DNA from 3 places in the Paenibacillus sp. FSL H7-0940 genome. Region 2 is predicted to be linked to each of the others. Evidence: predicted binding sites of a transcription regulator. Region 2 holds the regulator's gene; each other region holds the start of a gene.
What was found. The regulator LexA, encoded in region 2, represses DNA repair genes until DNA is damaged. The targets are predictions, from matches to a motif close to CGAACATATGTTCG.
Positions count from the first base shown of each region.

Region 1: the regulator LexA is predicted to act here: its motif matches at 2,815-2,828, upstream of recA (recombinase RecA).
Region 3: the regulator LexA is predicted to act here: its motif matches at 3,152-3,165, upstream of MHB71_RS08485 (DNA polymerase IV).

Region 1 covers NZ_CP150280.1:3,089,888-3,094,394, reverse strand. Annotated here, with positions in the region: gene MHB71_RS13480 (YajQ family cyclic di-GMP-binding protein) at 1-383, shown strand, start outside; gene pgsA (CDP-diacylglycerol--glycerol-3-phosphate 3-phosphatidyltransferase) at 703-1,290, shown strand; gene MHB71_RS13470 (competence/damage-inducible protein A) at 1,398-2,654, shown strand; gene recA (recombinase RecA) at 2,898-3,962, shown strand; gene MHB71_RS13460 (regulatory protein RecX) at 4,245-4,507, shown strand, end outside.
Region 2 covers NZ_CP150280.1:1,604,185-1,608,691, reverse strand. Annotated here, with positions in the region: gene MHB71_RS07150 (HAD family hydrolase) at 492-1,283, opposite strand; gene MHB71_RS07145 (hypothetical protein) at 1,312-1,821, opposite strand; gene MHB71_RS07140 (DUF896 domain-containing protein) at 1,947-2,156, opposite strand; gene MHB71_RS07135 (LysM peptidoglycan-binding domain-containing protein) at 2,252-2,629, opposite strand; gene lexA (transcriptional repressor LexA) at 2,927-3,553, shown strand; gene MHB71_RS07125 (aldehyde dehydrogenase) at 3,659-4,507, opposite strand, start outside.
Region 3 covers NZ_CP150280.1:1,901,687-1,906,193, reverse strand. Annotated here, with positions in the region: gene MHB71_RS08495 (beta-glucoside-specific PTS transporter subunit IIABC) at 1-1,430, shown strand, start outside; gene MHB71_RS08490 (glycoside hydrolase family 1 protein) at 1,444-2,904, shown strand; gene MHB71_RS08485 (DNA polymerase IV) at 3,191-4,429, shown strand; gene MHB71_RS08480 (YolD-like family protein) at 4,426-4,507, shown strand, end outside.

The sequences.
Region 1 (4,507 bases), 1.5 Mb from region 2:
GCAGCAAGAGCAGCCTGAAGCTGGATAAGGATGCGTTAACGATCGTATCTGATGATGAGACCAAACTCAAGGCTGTCATTGAAGTGCTGCAATCCAAAATGGCGAAGCGTGGTCTACCATTGAAAAACATTGATTACGCAAAGGTAGAGCCAGCGTCTTCTGGTACAGTCCGCCAGCGTTTGAATTTTAAACAGGGGATTGATCAGGACATCGCCAAGAAAATCAATATCCTGATTCGGGACTCCAAGATGAAGGTGAAGAGTCAGATTCAGGGAGATCAACTTCGGGTAACTGGTAAGAGTAAAAATGATTTGCAAGCTGTCATGCAGCTGCTAAATGGTGCTAACCTGCCTCTGGATTTGCAATATACAAATTTCAAGTAATAAGGCCTTTTTGTAGCAAAAGTGTTTTTTGACACGGTATTGGGCGTATATTATACTAAGTGTGCATTGCTGGCAGTCAAGCATCAAGTCCAGTCCTCATCGTTTGCTGACTTTGTGAAAAGCAGTACATCTTCTGGAAGTCACCGGAACGTTTAAAGCGTTTTGCTTTTGAGCGGTTGACTTTATTTTTTGCGTTTCTACATAGTGGGATCATGTTAATATGGATTGACATTGAAACTGTACATTTCATGTTCCGGATGATGATAACGGGATTATGATGATTGTTTGGAGTAATGGAGGATATGAGGGAGGGCGTCTTGTGAATTTACCCAACCGGATTACGCTTGCACGAATTTGCTTAATCCCTTTTTTGATGGTGTTCCTGCTCGTGGATTTTCCATTTTATCCAGAGCCGTTGCAGCTTGGAAGCTTGTCGCTTCCGTATAATCAACTGATTGCTGCTGTTATTTTTATCATCGCCGCAAGCACAGATGGAATTGACGGATACCTTGCGCGGAAAAATAACATGGTTACCAATCTGGGGAAACTGCTCGATCCACTCGCAGACAAGTTGCTGGTTACTGCAGTTTTGATCTCGCTTGTGGAGATGGGCAAGCTGGATTCCTGGATTGCAGTTGTGATTATTAGTCGTGAATTCGCAGTTACCGGCTTGCGTCAAATTGCATTGCTGGATGGTTCGGTTGTTGCCGCTAGTGCTTGGGGCAAGCTGAAGACTGTAGTGCAGATTGTGGCGATTGTGCTGTTGCTGTTGAACAATTTCCCGTTTTCATACACGGGTATTCACGTCGATATTATCGCGGTATGGGCAGCAGCGCTTATTACCATCTGGTCGGGTATCGATTACTTTATCAAAAACAAAAATTTGCTTCATTTAACAAAAGCATAATGGTTTGTTCTTAAATGGGTAATCATGAAGGAAGCATTGGGTCAGGGGCAATAGGAAATTATCCTATTGCCCTTTGATCACTCACCACGTGTACAGGAGGATGCTCAATGAAGGCAGAAATCATTGCAGTTGGCACAGAGCTACTGCTTGGACAAATCGTCAATACCAATGCCAGATACCTATCCCGTGAATTGGCTGCGATGGGGATCGATGTATATTTCCAAACGGTGGTTGGGGATAACCTGAACCGACTTAGTGAAGCTATTCGCATTGCGCAGAGCCGTGCAGACGTTATTTTATTTTCCGGTGGCATCGGACCTACCCAAGATGATCTGACCAAGGATGCGCTCGCAGCTGTTCTTAACCGGAAACTGCATACAGATCGAATGGCAATGGACAAAATTGAGAGCTTTTTCAGAGATCGTAATGTGGATATGACAGAGAATAACCGACGTCAGGCGATCGTTATTGATGGCGGAACACCTCTGGCCAATGAAACGGGCCTTGCGGCAGGAAATGCGATTTCTGACAATGACAAATATTATGTTGTGATGCCTGGACCACCTAAAGAGTTGATTCCAATGTTTGAACAGGAAGTCAAACCTTGGCTGTTCCAGCATGTACTCACAGAAGAGATGCCGATCTATTCCCGAATGCTCAAATTCGCAGGTATTGGTGAATCTGCTCTGGAAGATCGACTTCTGGATCTGATTGACGCGCAGACAGACCCTACGATTGCTCCTTACGCGAGCGAAGGCGAAGTTACGGTACGCGTCTCCACAAAGGCTGCGAGTGAGGGAGAGGCGAAGCTGAAGCTGGATGCGATGGAGGTTCAGATTCGGGAGCGTTTGACAGAACATCTCTACGCGAACGAGGATGTGCCTATAGAGTACACGATTGTAACCATGATGTCTGACATGGGGCTGACGCTCAGCGCTGCTGAGAGCTGTACAGGAGGGCTTGTCATGCAAAGTCTGACCTCTATACCCGGAAGTGCGTCAATGCTCAAAGGTGGAATTGTTTGTTACTCCAATGAAATTAAAGAAAAGCTGCTGAATGTGCCTCATGATTATCTGGAAGGTGAAGATGCACCTGGGGCGGTAAGTCCTGAGGTTGCAAAAGTGCTTGCTGAGCAGATTCGCATGATTGGCGATGCTGATTTTGGCTTGGCTGTTACCGGTGTAGCTGGACCGGGATATTCGGAACGCAAACCACCCGGACTTGTCTTCATCGCTCTTGCTGAACGTGGAAAAGAGACGGAAATTCATGAGCTGCGTATTAATGGTAATCGCGAGACGGTTCGCATTCGTTCAGCCAAAGCGATTCTCTATCGCTTATGGCAAAAACTTGTGGCGATGGATTGATTAGTTAATAGCTTCGATTGCATTTACAGTTCCAAGCAAGTATAATTAAGGAAGACGGAAGAACCGTAGAATTAGGCTTTACAGCCTTGTTTACGGTTCTTTTTTCTGTTTAATGGAAAGTTTCCTTGAGGAAGAGGCGCCTCGGCCTTTACAAAAAAAACGAATGTATGTTCGAAAAAAAGCTTGGCAAACGTGTTAAAACAAGGTATCATTATCTTATAAACAGTAAAGGGTGTGAGCTTATTGTCAGACCGTCGTGCCGCGCTTGATATGGCGCTCCGTCAAATAGAGAAGCAATTTGGTAAAGGATCCATCATGAAACTGGGTGAGTCCACTCATATGAATGTGGAAATTATTCCCAGTGGTTCCTTGGCTTTGGATATTGCATTAGGAACAGGCGGCTTGCCTAAAGGCCGTATTGTTGAAATATATGGACCTGAATCCTCTGGTAAAACAACCGTAGCATTGCATGCTATCGCTGAAGTACAAAGAGCGGGTGGACAAGCTGCATTTATCGATGCCGAGCATGCTCTTGACCCGCAATACGCAAGCAAACTTGGTGTTAATATTGATGAATTGCTTCTGTCTCAGCCAGATACGGGTGAGCAAGGGTTGGAAATTGCAGAAGCTCTTGTACGCAGTGGTGCAGTAGATATCGTCGTTATTGACTCTGTAGCCGCATTGGTTCCAAAAGCAGAGATTGAAGGCGAAATGGGCGATTCACACGTTGGTTTGCAAGCGCGTTTGATGTCTCAGGCGCTGCGTAAACTGTCTGGTGCAATCAGCAAATCCAAAACAATCGCAATCTTCATTAACCAGCTTCGTGAGAAAGTCGGTGTTATGTTTGGTAACCCGGAAACAACACCTGGTGGTCGTGCTCTGAAGTTTTATTCCACAGTACGTCTGGATGTGCGTCGTATTGAGAGTATCAAATCAGGCAATGACATGATTGGTAACCGTACTCGTATTAAAGTTGTGAAAAACAAAGTGGCACCTCCGTTTAAACAAGCGGAAGTGGATATCATGTATGGCGAGGGTATCTCGAGAGAAGGCAGTATCATTGACATTGGTACAGAGCTGGACATCGTTAATAAAAGTGGTGCATGGTATTCCTACGAAGGCGAGCGTTTAGGACAAGGTCGTGAGAACGCAAAGCAGTTCATGAAAGAGCATAAAGATATTGCTGACATCATTGAACAAAAAATTCGTGTAGCCAGTAACTTGGTTACTGCAGTTCCTGCGCCAACGAGTGAAGAGCAACAAAAAGAAGCAGCAGAAGAACAAGAATTGTTTGAAATCAACGAGTAATCTCTCAAAACCTCCCTTGTAGGGAGGACCCTGAGGGTGTTCCCCATTGGACTCCGTAAACTTATCTGATTGAGCTTGGATCAATCTGGATAATGGATTGTAGTGGGAGTACTCGTGCTGTCTAACAGCCCCTGTCCCAATGGACAGGGGCTGTTAGCACGCTAACTGTGGAGTAAAGGCCGGGCAGAGTTCCCGGTCTTTTGTATTATTGGTGTTCTTTGTCTTATCTGAAGGTGTGTTTGGCGTAGTCAGAATGAAAATGTTATGAAAGGGGAGACCAGAATGGATCAACATGACGAGGATTTATATGAAGAAGCAGAACAGGATGGCCTATCCCAATTTCCGGACAACGAAGAACTTATTATTACACGTGTAGAACGAACGAAGAGCAGGCAAGCTCGTTATCGAATCACTTTTGGCATCCACTCCATTACGGTTCTTGAAGATGTGATGATTAAATACAGGATGACTCAAGGTAATACGTTTATGAAGAAGGATCTGGAAGATATCATTCTAGCTGACGAGCGACAGCGGACGTATGCACA
Region 2 (4,507 bases):
TCTAGTAGAAGACAACAACTCCTTTAACTTCACCCCCACTACCAAATAGATAATTGCTAAATGTAAGCGATATCAATTTGATGTATTATGTAGAATCACACAATCCAAGGTGCTTCACATCATTCTTTAGCACTTACTAAGTGGTGTGATTTCCAAATCGGAAGAAGATACTCTAAAATATTAAGCGCTTACAATCAATCGAAAATAATAAGCAATAACTCCCTGCCTCCATTTAATAAAGTAAGTCAAAAAGATATTGCTTTATGACAATCTAAATACTAGTCATACTAGTATGTTAGTTATATTCTAATCCAGCTTCCCTCTAATTTCAATAACTTTTAGCAAAAAATGTGGAGATCTCTTTTAACAAGGTAATTTACTCAACAAGCTCAAATAAAAAAAACATTAGTAACTTCAAGAACGACATCATCGTTCATTGAAGCTTCCAATGTTTCAGGGTGTGCTGAGGAAAGATGTTAAAGCTGATCTGCTTAGAAATTAGCAATAAGCTGATTTAATTCCGATAAATGTGTTATTTCATGGTCAGGCGCATACGTTTCGTTGTTGGTCTTATGCTCACGGTTAATCCATACGGATTGGATGCCTGATGATAAAGCACCACGAATATCAGTCGTTAACTTGTCTCCAACCATCATGCTCTCTTCGGGTTTAACACCCAGTTTACTCAAAGCATGTTCAAATATCGACGGATCTGGTTTTCCTTTTCCGAAGTTACCCGAGATAATAATCTTATCAAAGAAAGGAGTTAATTCAGGTACACCATCCAACTTCTCTTGTTGCAAAGCAGGACAACCGTTCGTTAACAGCAACAGTTTGTACTTTCCTTGTAACTGACGCAAGGTATCCATCGTTTCTTCGTATACATGAGGTCTGGATCTCCGTTCTACTCCAAACTGCTCGGCAAGTTGTTCAGCAAGATCTTCCCGATCTATACCCAACTTCAACAAGCCACGACGCCAGGATTCTTTACGGTAAACTGGAGCAAGTTGTTCCAACTGACGGAACTCAGGTTGATCCCCACCAGTAAAGTTAGCCCAAAGGCCTTCAAACGGATTGATTCCAATCATTTTAGTAAAAGGAAAGGTTTCATATGATTCATACAGTCCACGTGCCTCATTACGAACAGCTTCTTCAAGTTCTTCTGGTTTAACCCCAGTCTCTTTCGCTGCGATTAGACAAGTCTCATGAAAAGCTTCTCGAACACTACGCTCATCCCATAATAAAGTATCATCTAGGTCGAACAAAATCGCTTTTAACGCCATTCCGATCATCTACCCCTTTATGCAATAATTACTTTTCGACGGTTTCCACGGTGATCTGGTGTGCTTTTGCAAACTTCAGCAAACGTTCTGCAATCGCATCTGTATCGTAACGGTTCAATAACTTGGTGAACACCCATCTTTTCCCGCGACTGTTATGTTCGATAACAACTGTACCTGGTTCAATTCTGAATTTGACGATATCGTCAACCCCAATTGAACGTTCACGATTACCCTTCGTCGTTATAATCCGATTACTGCTAATCTTGATGTATGGACGACGAAGCAGGAAGATGACTGCCAAAAATACGTAAAGCAGCATGGTCACCCAGTCCCAAGTTGTCATTGGAGCCTGCACAAGGAACGTGCTCATAAACAGATACAAAAAGGCGAGACCAATCAAAAATATAGGGAACAAAAGACTGCGTCCCTTAAAGACTTCTTCACCTGGTGTACCTGTGATTGGTTGACCACTTTTTTTGCGTTGCTGATTTAACTGCTTGGAATTTTTCTTAACCGTTCTCTCGAACGAACGCGACATGAGAATCCCCCTTATGTGTCTTTGTATCGGCTTACATAATTGCAAACCAACATTTCCCCCTATAAATTGCACACTCAAAATAACAGGAAGAAACCTAAATATCATAATGATATCATTAGGTTTCGTTAGTGTTTGAGTTTGCCTTGGTGGCCTTTGTCATTCTCATCATCAACAATCTCAATGGTATCCAGTTGTTGTCTGAAATTGCTGCGAATATTACTCAAATAAATCTCTCTTAGCTCGGCACGTTCAGCAAGCTCTTCCTCCGACAATCCAGTGGACTTTTGCTTACGAGCCAATTCGTTAATGCGTGCTACCAGACTATCTATATCCAAGCTTGTCCCCTCCAAAAATACAAAGTCATATTAACTTTGCCATTATAAAGGCTGCTTGTCAAGCTGACACGCGCTAACACTCATTGATGTGCATTTTATTCTGCAAATTGCGGTAGAGCTAGTACTTGTCCCACTTGGATGGAAGTTGTATGAAGTTGATTCACTTTCTTAATTGCTTCTATATATATACGTGTATCCATATTCGTCGGTTTATGTTCCAAAGAAATACTCCATAATGTTTCCCCTTGTGAAACAGCTATCTTTCCTCCAGGCAGAACATCATTCTCATTGCCTGCAAATACAGTTAAAACGGTGCTGCATCCAATAAATATAATCATAGAGGTAATGACTACCTTTAACATCCATGAAGAAATCTTGAAACGCGCTAAAACCTTCTTGTAGTTCCCTATGTTAGACTTCACCAGTTCCGAATTGATTGGTTCATAAATGCTTTGATAAGTAGAATATCTCATTAAATACCCGCCTCCAAACGTTTGTTCCTATCTGTTGAAATCAATATAACACGAACACTTGTTTTGTTCAATAGATTTTTAGAACAATTGTTCGCTTATTTTTTAGAAGGAGCAATATCTTATTTCAAGTACTTTTGCAAAACATTTGCAGTATTATGCTCTGACTTTTGGACAATTTCTGTTCTATAAGCTAAAAAACACTGATTTAATGCTATTTTATTTAGAACTTATGTTTGTACGAACGGAGGTTCTATGTTATAATTTTCCCAAACGTTACTAAAATGGGGTTGATACGGTATGTCGAAGATATCCAGCAGGCAGCAGGCTATTCTGGAGTTTATACGAAATGAAGTCCGGTTGAAGGGGTATCCTCCTTCCGTACGGGAAATTGGTGAAGCGGTTGGACTGGCTTCCAGCTCAACAGTACATGGACATTTGGATCGTTTGGAGAAAAAAGGTTTGATCCGACGCGACCCTACCAAGCCAAGAGCCATTGAGCTTTTGAGCCAAGAAGAATCTGAGCATTCTCATCAATTTGCTCATAGCGTTGCACGTATTCCTGTTGTTGGTAAGGTTACAGCCGGGGTTCCAATCACTGCAACCGAGAACATTGAAGACTACTTCCCTCTTCCTACACATTATGTAGGCGAACAGAAAGTGTTTATGCTTTCGGTAGTCGGAGATAGCATGGTGGAAGCTGGAATCGTTAACGGAGATTACGTTATTGTCCGTCAACAGCAAACTGCTGATAACGGTGATATCGTCGTTGCAATGACTGAAGACGATGAAGCTACAGTGAAAACGTTCTATAAAGAGAAAGATCATATTCGCCTTCAACCGGAGAATGCGACCTTCGAACCTTTACGTTTGAAACATGTTAGTATTCTGGGTAAAGTCATTGGCCTTTTCCGAGATATTCATTAATATTTAACTTGAGTAACAAAACTAGATGTAATGAAATACGAAAGAGGTTATCCTGATCAACAGGACAACCTCTTTTTTTCATGTTTTTGTTATTTTAGCGGCTAATTATTCACTGCGTTTCAGAACACTCTTGTGATGCGAGAACACATCAAAGCTCTGTTGTCCGTGATATGAGCCCATACCGCTCTCTCCTACACCACCAAACGGGAGGTAGTGTGAAGTCATATGAGAAAGTGTGTCATTAATACATCCCCCACCGAAGGATACTTGATTCAGAACCTGATCCTGCAGCTGCTCATCCTGTGTGAAGAGATATAGCGCCAATGGTTTTGGCCGGCGAACAATCTCATCTAGCATAGGATTCAGGTCACTGTACGTAAATACAGGAAGAATCGGACCAAAGATCTCTTCTTGCATGACAGCTGATTCCCAGTTCACATCTCCAAGTACAGTCGGCTCAATGAGCAACTGCTCTCGTACAGAACGTCCACCAATCAGCGTTTTGCCATCTGTTAGGAATTTCGACAACCGATCAAAGTTACGCGAGTTAACAATATGCGGGAAATCAGCGTTCTGTAACACATCGTCCCCAAATTTATCTTTGATCTCTGCGCCAATCAGATTGATCAGTTCATCATGAACTTGTTCATGCACAAGCAAGTAATCCGGAGCGACGCATGTTTGGCCTGCATTCAGGAACTTACCACGAACAATACGCTGGGCCACCAGCTTCAGTTCTGCATCGTTATGGACAATAGCAGGACTCTTGCCCCCTAGCTCCAGGGTTACAGGAGTCAAATGCTCCGCAGCTGCCTTCATAACAATGCGACCAACACCTGTGCTTCCTGTGAAGAAAATATAATCAAACTTCTCTTTCAACAATGCTGTACTGGCTTCAACTTCCCCTTCCCTAACGGCGATATACTCCTGAGGGAAGATCTCCTGAATCAGATC
Region 3 (4,507 bases), 300 kb from region 2:
TCGGGGATGCGGCTTATTACTTCTTGCCAATGCTGCTCGCTTGGAGTGCTGCTGTTAAACTTAAAGCTAATGTGGGTTTTGCGTTAACCATTGCGGGTATCTTGTTACATCCTAGCTTTTCGGCATTGATGTCTGCGGGTGAGCCTGTTACGTTCTTTGGTCTGCCTGTCACACAAGCGACGTATTCTTCTTCCGTTATTCCAATTATTCTAGCTGTATGGATCCTGTCATATGTGGAACGATTTGCTGAAAAGTATTCTCCTTCCGTGATCAAATCCATTTTGAAACCTTTAGTTGTAATACTTGTTATGGCACCTCTAACATTAATTATTCTAGGACCATTGGGTGCGATTGCCGGTAACTACCTTGCTTCTGCTGTATCCTATGTCAATACACACGCAGGATGGTTAGTGTCTGGTATTATCGGCGGGGCATTCCCATTCCTGATTCTGACGGGGATGCACTATAGTTTGGGACCCGTTGTCCTCACTGCTTATGCACAAACAAAAACCGATGGCATTGTTGGCCCAGGTATGCTCGTACACAATATTGCTCAAGGTGCAGCTGCGCTCGCGGTCGCATTAAGAACCAAAAATAAAGCGTTTAAACAAGTTGCTTACTCTACTAGCGTAACTGCGCTGTTAGGAATTAGCGAACCTGCATTGTTTGGTGTAAATCTACGGTTAAAAAAACCACTGATCGCTGTTGTCATTGGTGGTATTGTAGGCGGAATATACGTTGGCTTGTTCGGTGTAGCTCGATCTGCTCTAGGCATTGCCGGCTTGGCTACGTTACCAGCATTTATCACTGATAATCCATGGAACCTAATCCATGCAGCAATTGGTCTGGTCATTGGCTTTGTTGTTACCTTCTTGATGACGCTTATTTTAGGATTTGAAGATGTGCCTGAGGATGGAGAGGATCAACGAACACCAGCCAATTCATCTTCAACAAACCGTGTGCCTGTTGTTAGTGTTTCTGAACATGTACTCACAGCACCAATGACTGGTCGAGTTCTAGAGTTATCAACAATAAAGGACGAAGCCTTTGCAACTGGAGCTATGGGAAAAGGGATCGCCATTGAACCTACAATTGGAAAGCTTGTTTCACCAGCCGATGGTGTCATATCCGCGGTATTCCCTACCTTCCACGCAATTGGTATTAGCTCGAATAATGGCGCTGAACTCCTCGTTCATATCGGCATGAACACGGTGAAGCTGAAAGGTGAACATTTCAAGGTGCATGTACAAGAAGGTGATGAAGTAAAAGCTGGGGATTTACTTATCGAATTCGATACAGATGCAATAGCCGCCAAAGGTTATGATCTGACTACACCTATTATTGTTACGAATTCAGATGACTTTACAGATGTAATTGGTATAGACAAACCATCGATTACGATCGGGGAAAAACTAATTAAGATCATATAAGGAGGAATTTCCAATGAAGAACACAACCGTATTCCCAGACTCTTTTATGTGGGGCGGCGCAACAGCGGCGAATCAATACGAGGGTGCCTGGAACATTGATGGTAAAAAAGCAAGTACAGCAGATATGATGACGGGTGGAACGCATACTATTCCAAGACGGATCACTAAACACATTGAGGAGGGTGTAAACTATCCTTCCCATGAGGCAGTAGACTTTTACCATCATTACAAAGAAGATATCCGTCTGTTTGCAGAGATGGGCTTTCGATGCTTCAGAATGTCCATTGCTTGGTCCAGAATATTCCCCAACGGGGACGATGTAACGCCAAATGAAGCAGGACTTCAATTTTACGACAAGGTGTTCAGTGAACTGAAAAAGTATAATATTGAACCTATCGTTACGATCTCACATTACGAAGCTCCGTTTGCGCTAACAGAGAAATTCAATGCCTGGGCTTCCAGAGAGATGATCGACTGCTACGTACGGTATTGTGAGACCATTTTCACCCGTTACAAGGATGTCGTGAAGTACTGGATTACATTTAATGAGATCAATAGTTTAATTGTTCCAGCAGGTGCATATATAGCAGGGGCATTATTAGTTGATGATAGTGGTGTATTTAACAATACGGTTGTGGATAGTACGCAATTAAGATTCCAGGCTTTACATCATCAATTTATAGCAAGTGCAAAAGCTGTCAAACTTGCTCATGAGATTAATCCGGCGCTCCAAATCGGTTGTATGATTAATTATAGTCATGGTTACGGAAGTACATGTAAACCGGAAGATATGTTGAAGGCTCTGAGAATGGATCAGATTAACAATATGCTGAGCAGCGACGTGCAAGTTAGAGGGGAATACCCTGACTTTGCCAAAAGATATTTTAATGAGAACAATATTCAGATTGAGATGGCAGAAGAAGACGTAGAAGTGCTAAAACAAGGCTGTGTTGATTTCTATAGCTTCAGCTACTACAAGTCTCATGTAGTGGGTACCCGCCCAGAAGGTGATGAGACCCAGGGGAATGTCTTTGGTGGATTCAAAAATCCTTATTTGAAGGCAAATGATTGGGGATGGCAAATCGATCCAGTTGGACTTCGTTACGTACTCAATCATGTGTACGATCGGTATAGAATCCCTGTAATGATCGTTGAAAATGGTCTGGGAGCGGTTGATATCATCGAAGAGGATGGCTCTATCCATGATACGTATAGAATCAATTTCCTACGAGATCATATCGAACAAATGAGAGAAGCTATCCTCGATGGCGTTAATCTTATCGGCTACACGGCTTGGGGTTGCATCGACATCGTTAGTGCCTCAACTGGCGAAATGGAGAAACGCTACGGATTCATTTATGTAGATAAGGATAACGAGGGCAGTGGTACCCTGAAAAGAAGTAAAAAGAACAGTTTCCACTGGTATAAAAAGGTGATTGAATCCAACGGGGAAAGATTGGATTTGGAAATATAATTTGCAATCGAACGAAAGATGATCCAATCTTTAAATTCCATCAAATAGACCAAGTACTTATCACTTTGTGAGACAAGTACTTGGTTTTTTGTGCATCAATAATAAAACTAAAAATTAATTATTTGGATGGCTAAAGTGGCTGACAATATCCAGTCTACAGTTCATTATGGTGTCCTAGGTTTTTCAAAATCTAAATATAAATATTTACCTCTTGCATAAAGAACGTGTGTTCGGTCTATAATATATACAAACATACGTTCTCAAATGTACAGGAGTGATTTCAGTGTTGGCTAAGCAGCGAACTATTATGCTCATCGACATGCAGTCGTTTTATGCTTCAGTCGAAAAGGCAAAAATGCCTCAATACAAAAATAGACCATTAGCTGTTGCGGGAGACCCCGCAAGACGCTCTGGAATTATCCTTGCCGCTTGTCCACTAGCCAAAGCGAAGGGTGTGTCTACCGCGGAACCACTCTGGCAGTCTCTTCAGAAGTGCCCTGAACTGATCATTGTGAGACCACACATGCAAGAATATATCGAAGTATCCACTCAAATCATGTCCATTATTGAAGAGTTCACCGATCTGGTCGAACCGTACAGTATAGACGAATTATTCGCTGATTTTACAGGGTCTATGCATCTATTCGGTAATGATCCAGTCGATTTGGCCAAGCAAATTCAAGACAAAATCTATAATGAAACAGGCGTTTACGCGAGAGCTGGCATTGGTGAAAACAAAATCATCAGTAAATTATGTTGCGATATGATCGCTAAAAAAGCAGAGGGGGGCATTTTCCACTTAAAAAAAGAGGAGTTACACCTCCATATTGGAGATAGGCCCATCCGCGATATGTGGGGGATCGGCTCCAGAATGGAAAAACATCTGTGGAAGATGGGCATCCGAACCATTAGAGACCTGGCGAATACGCCTCTTTCCAAATTAAGAAGTAAGTGGGGGGTTAATGGAGAAGTCATTTGGCGAGTCGCAAATGGACTCGACAATTCGCCGGTAACCGTCAGCACGCACAGTACACAAAAAGATATTGGAAACGGAATGACCCTACCTAGAGATTTCACAGAGGCTTGGGAGATCGAAGTGGTTATTCTCGATATCTGCACAGAAGTATGCAGAAGAGCCCGCAAAAAGGGACTGATGAGCAGTGTCGTATCCGTAAGTGTATCTGGAGCGGATTTTGACCACCCCACTGGTTTTCACAGGCAGGTTAAACTGTCTGATCCTACAAACATAACCGTTGATGTATGCAAGATAGCCAAACGCATATTTCATCAACACTGGGATGGGCAACCTGTGCGCCGTGTAGGCGTATCCCTGTCTCAATTATCCAACGCGGATACATATCAACTATCTTTTTTTGATGATCAAGAGCAGAAACGGGCCATTGATCAGGTGATGGACGACATTAAGGATCGATTTGGCGACATTGCCATTCTACGAGCAAGCTCCATTACGGCTGCGGGTCAAGCGATCGATCGAGCATCTAAAATTGGGGGGCATTATAAATGAGCAAAAAACTGGAGGCCAATGGATTATGGGAATCGAGCCGCATGATGCTTCCTCAACATAAAGAACGAATTATACAGC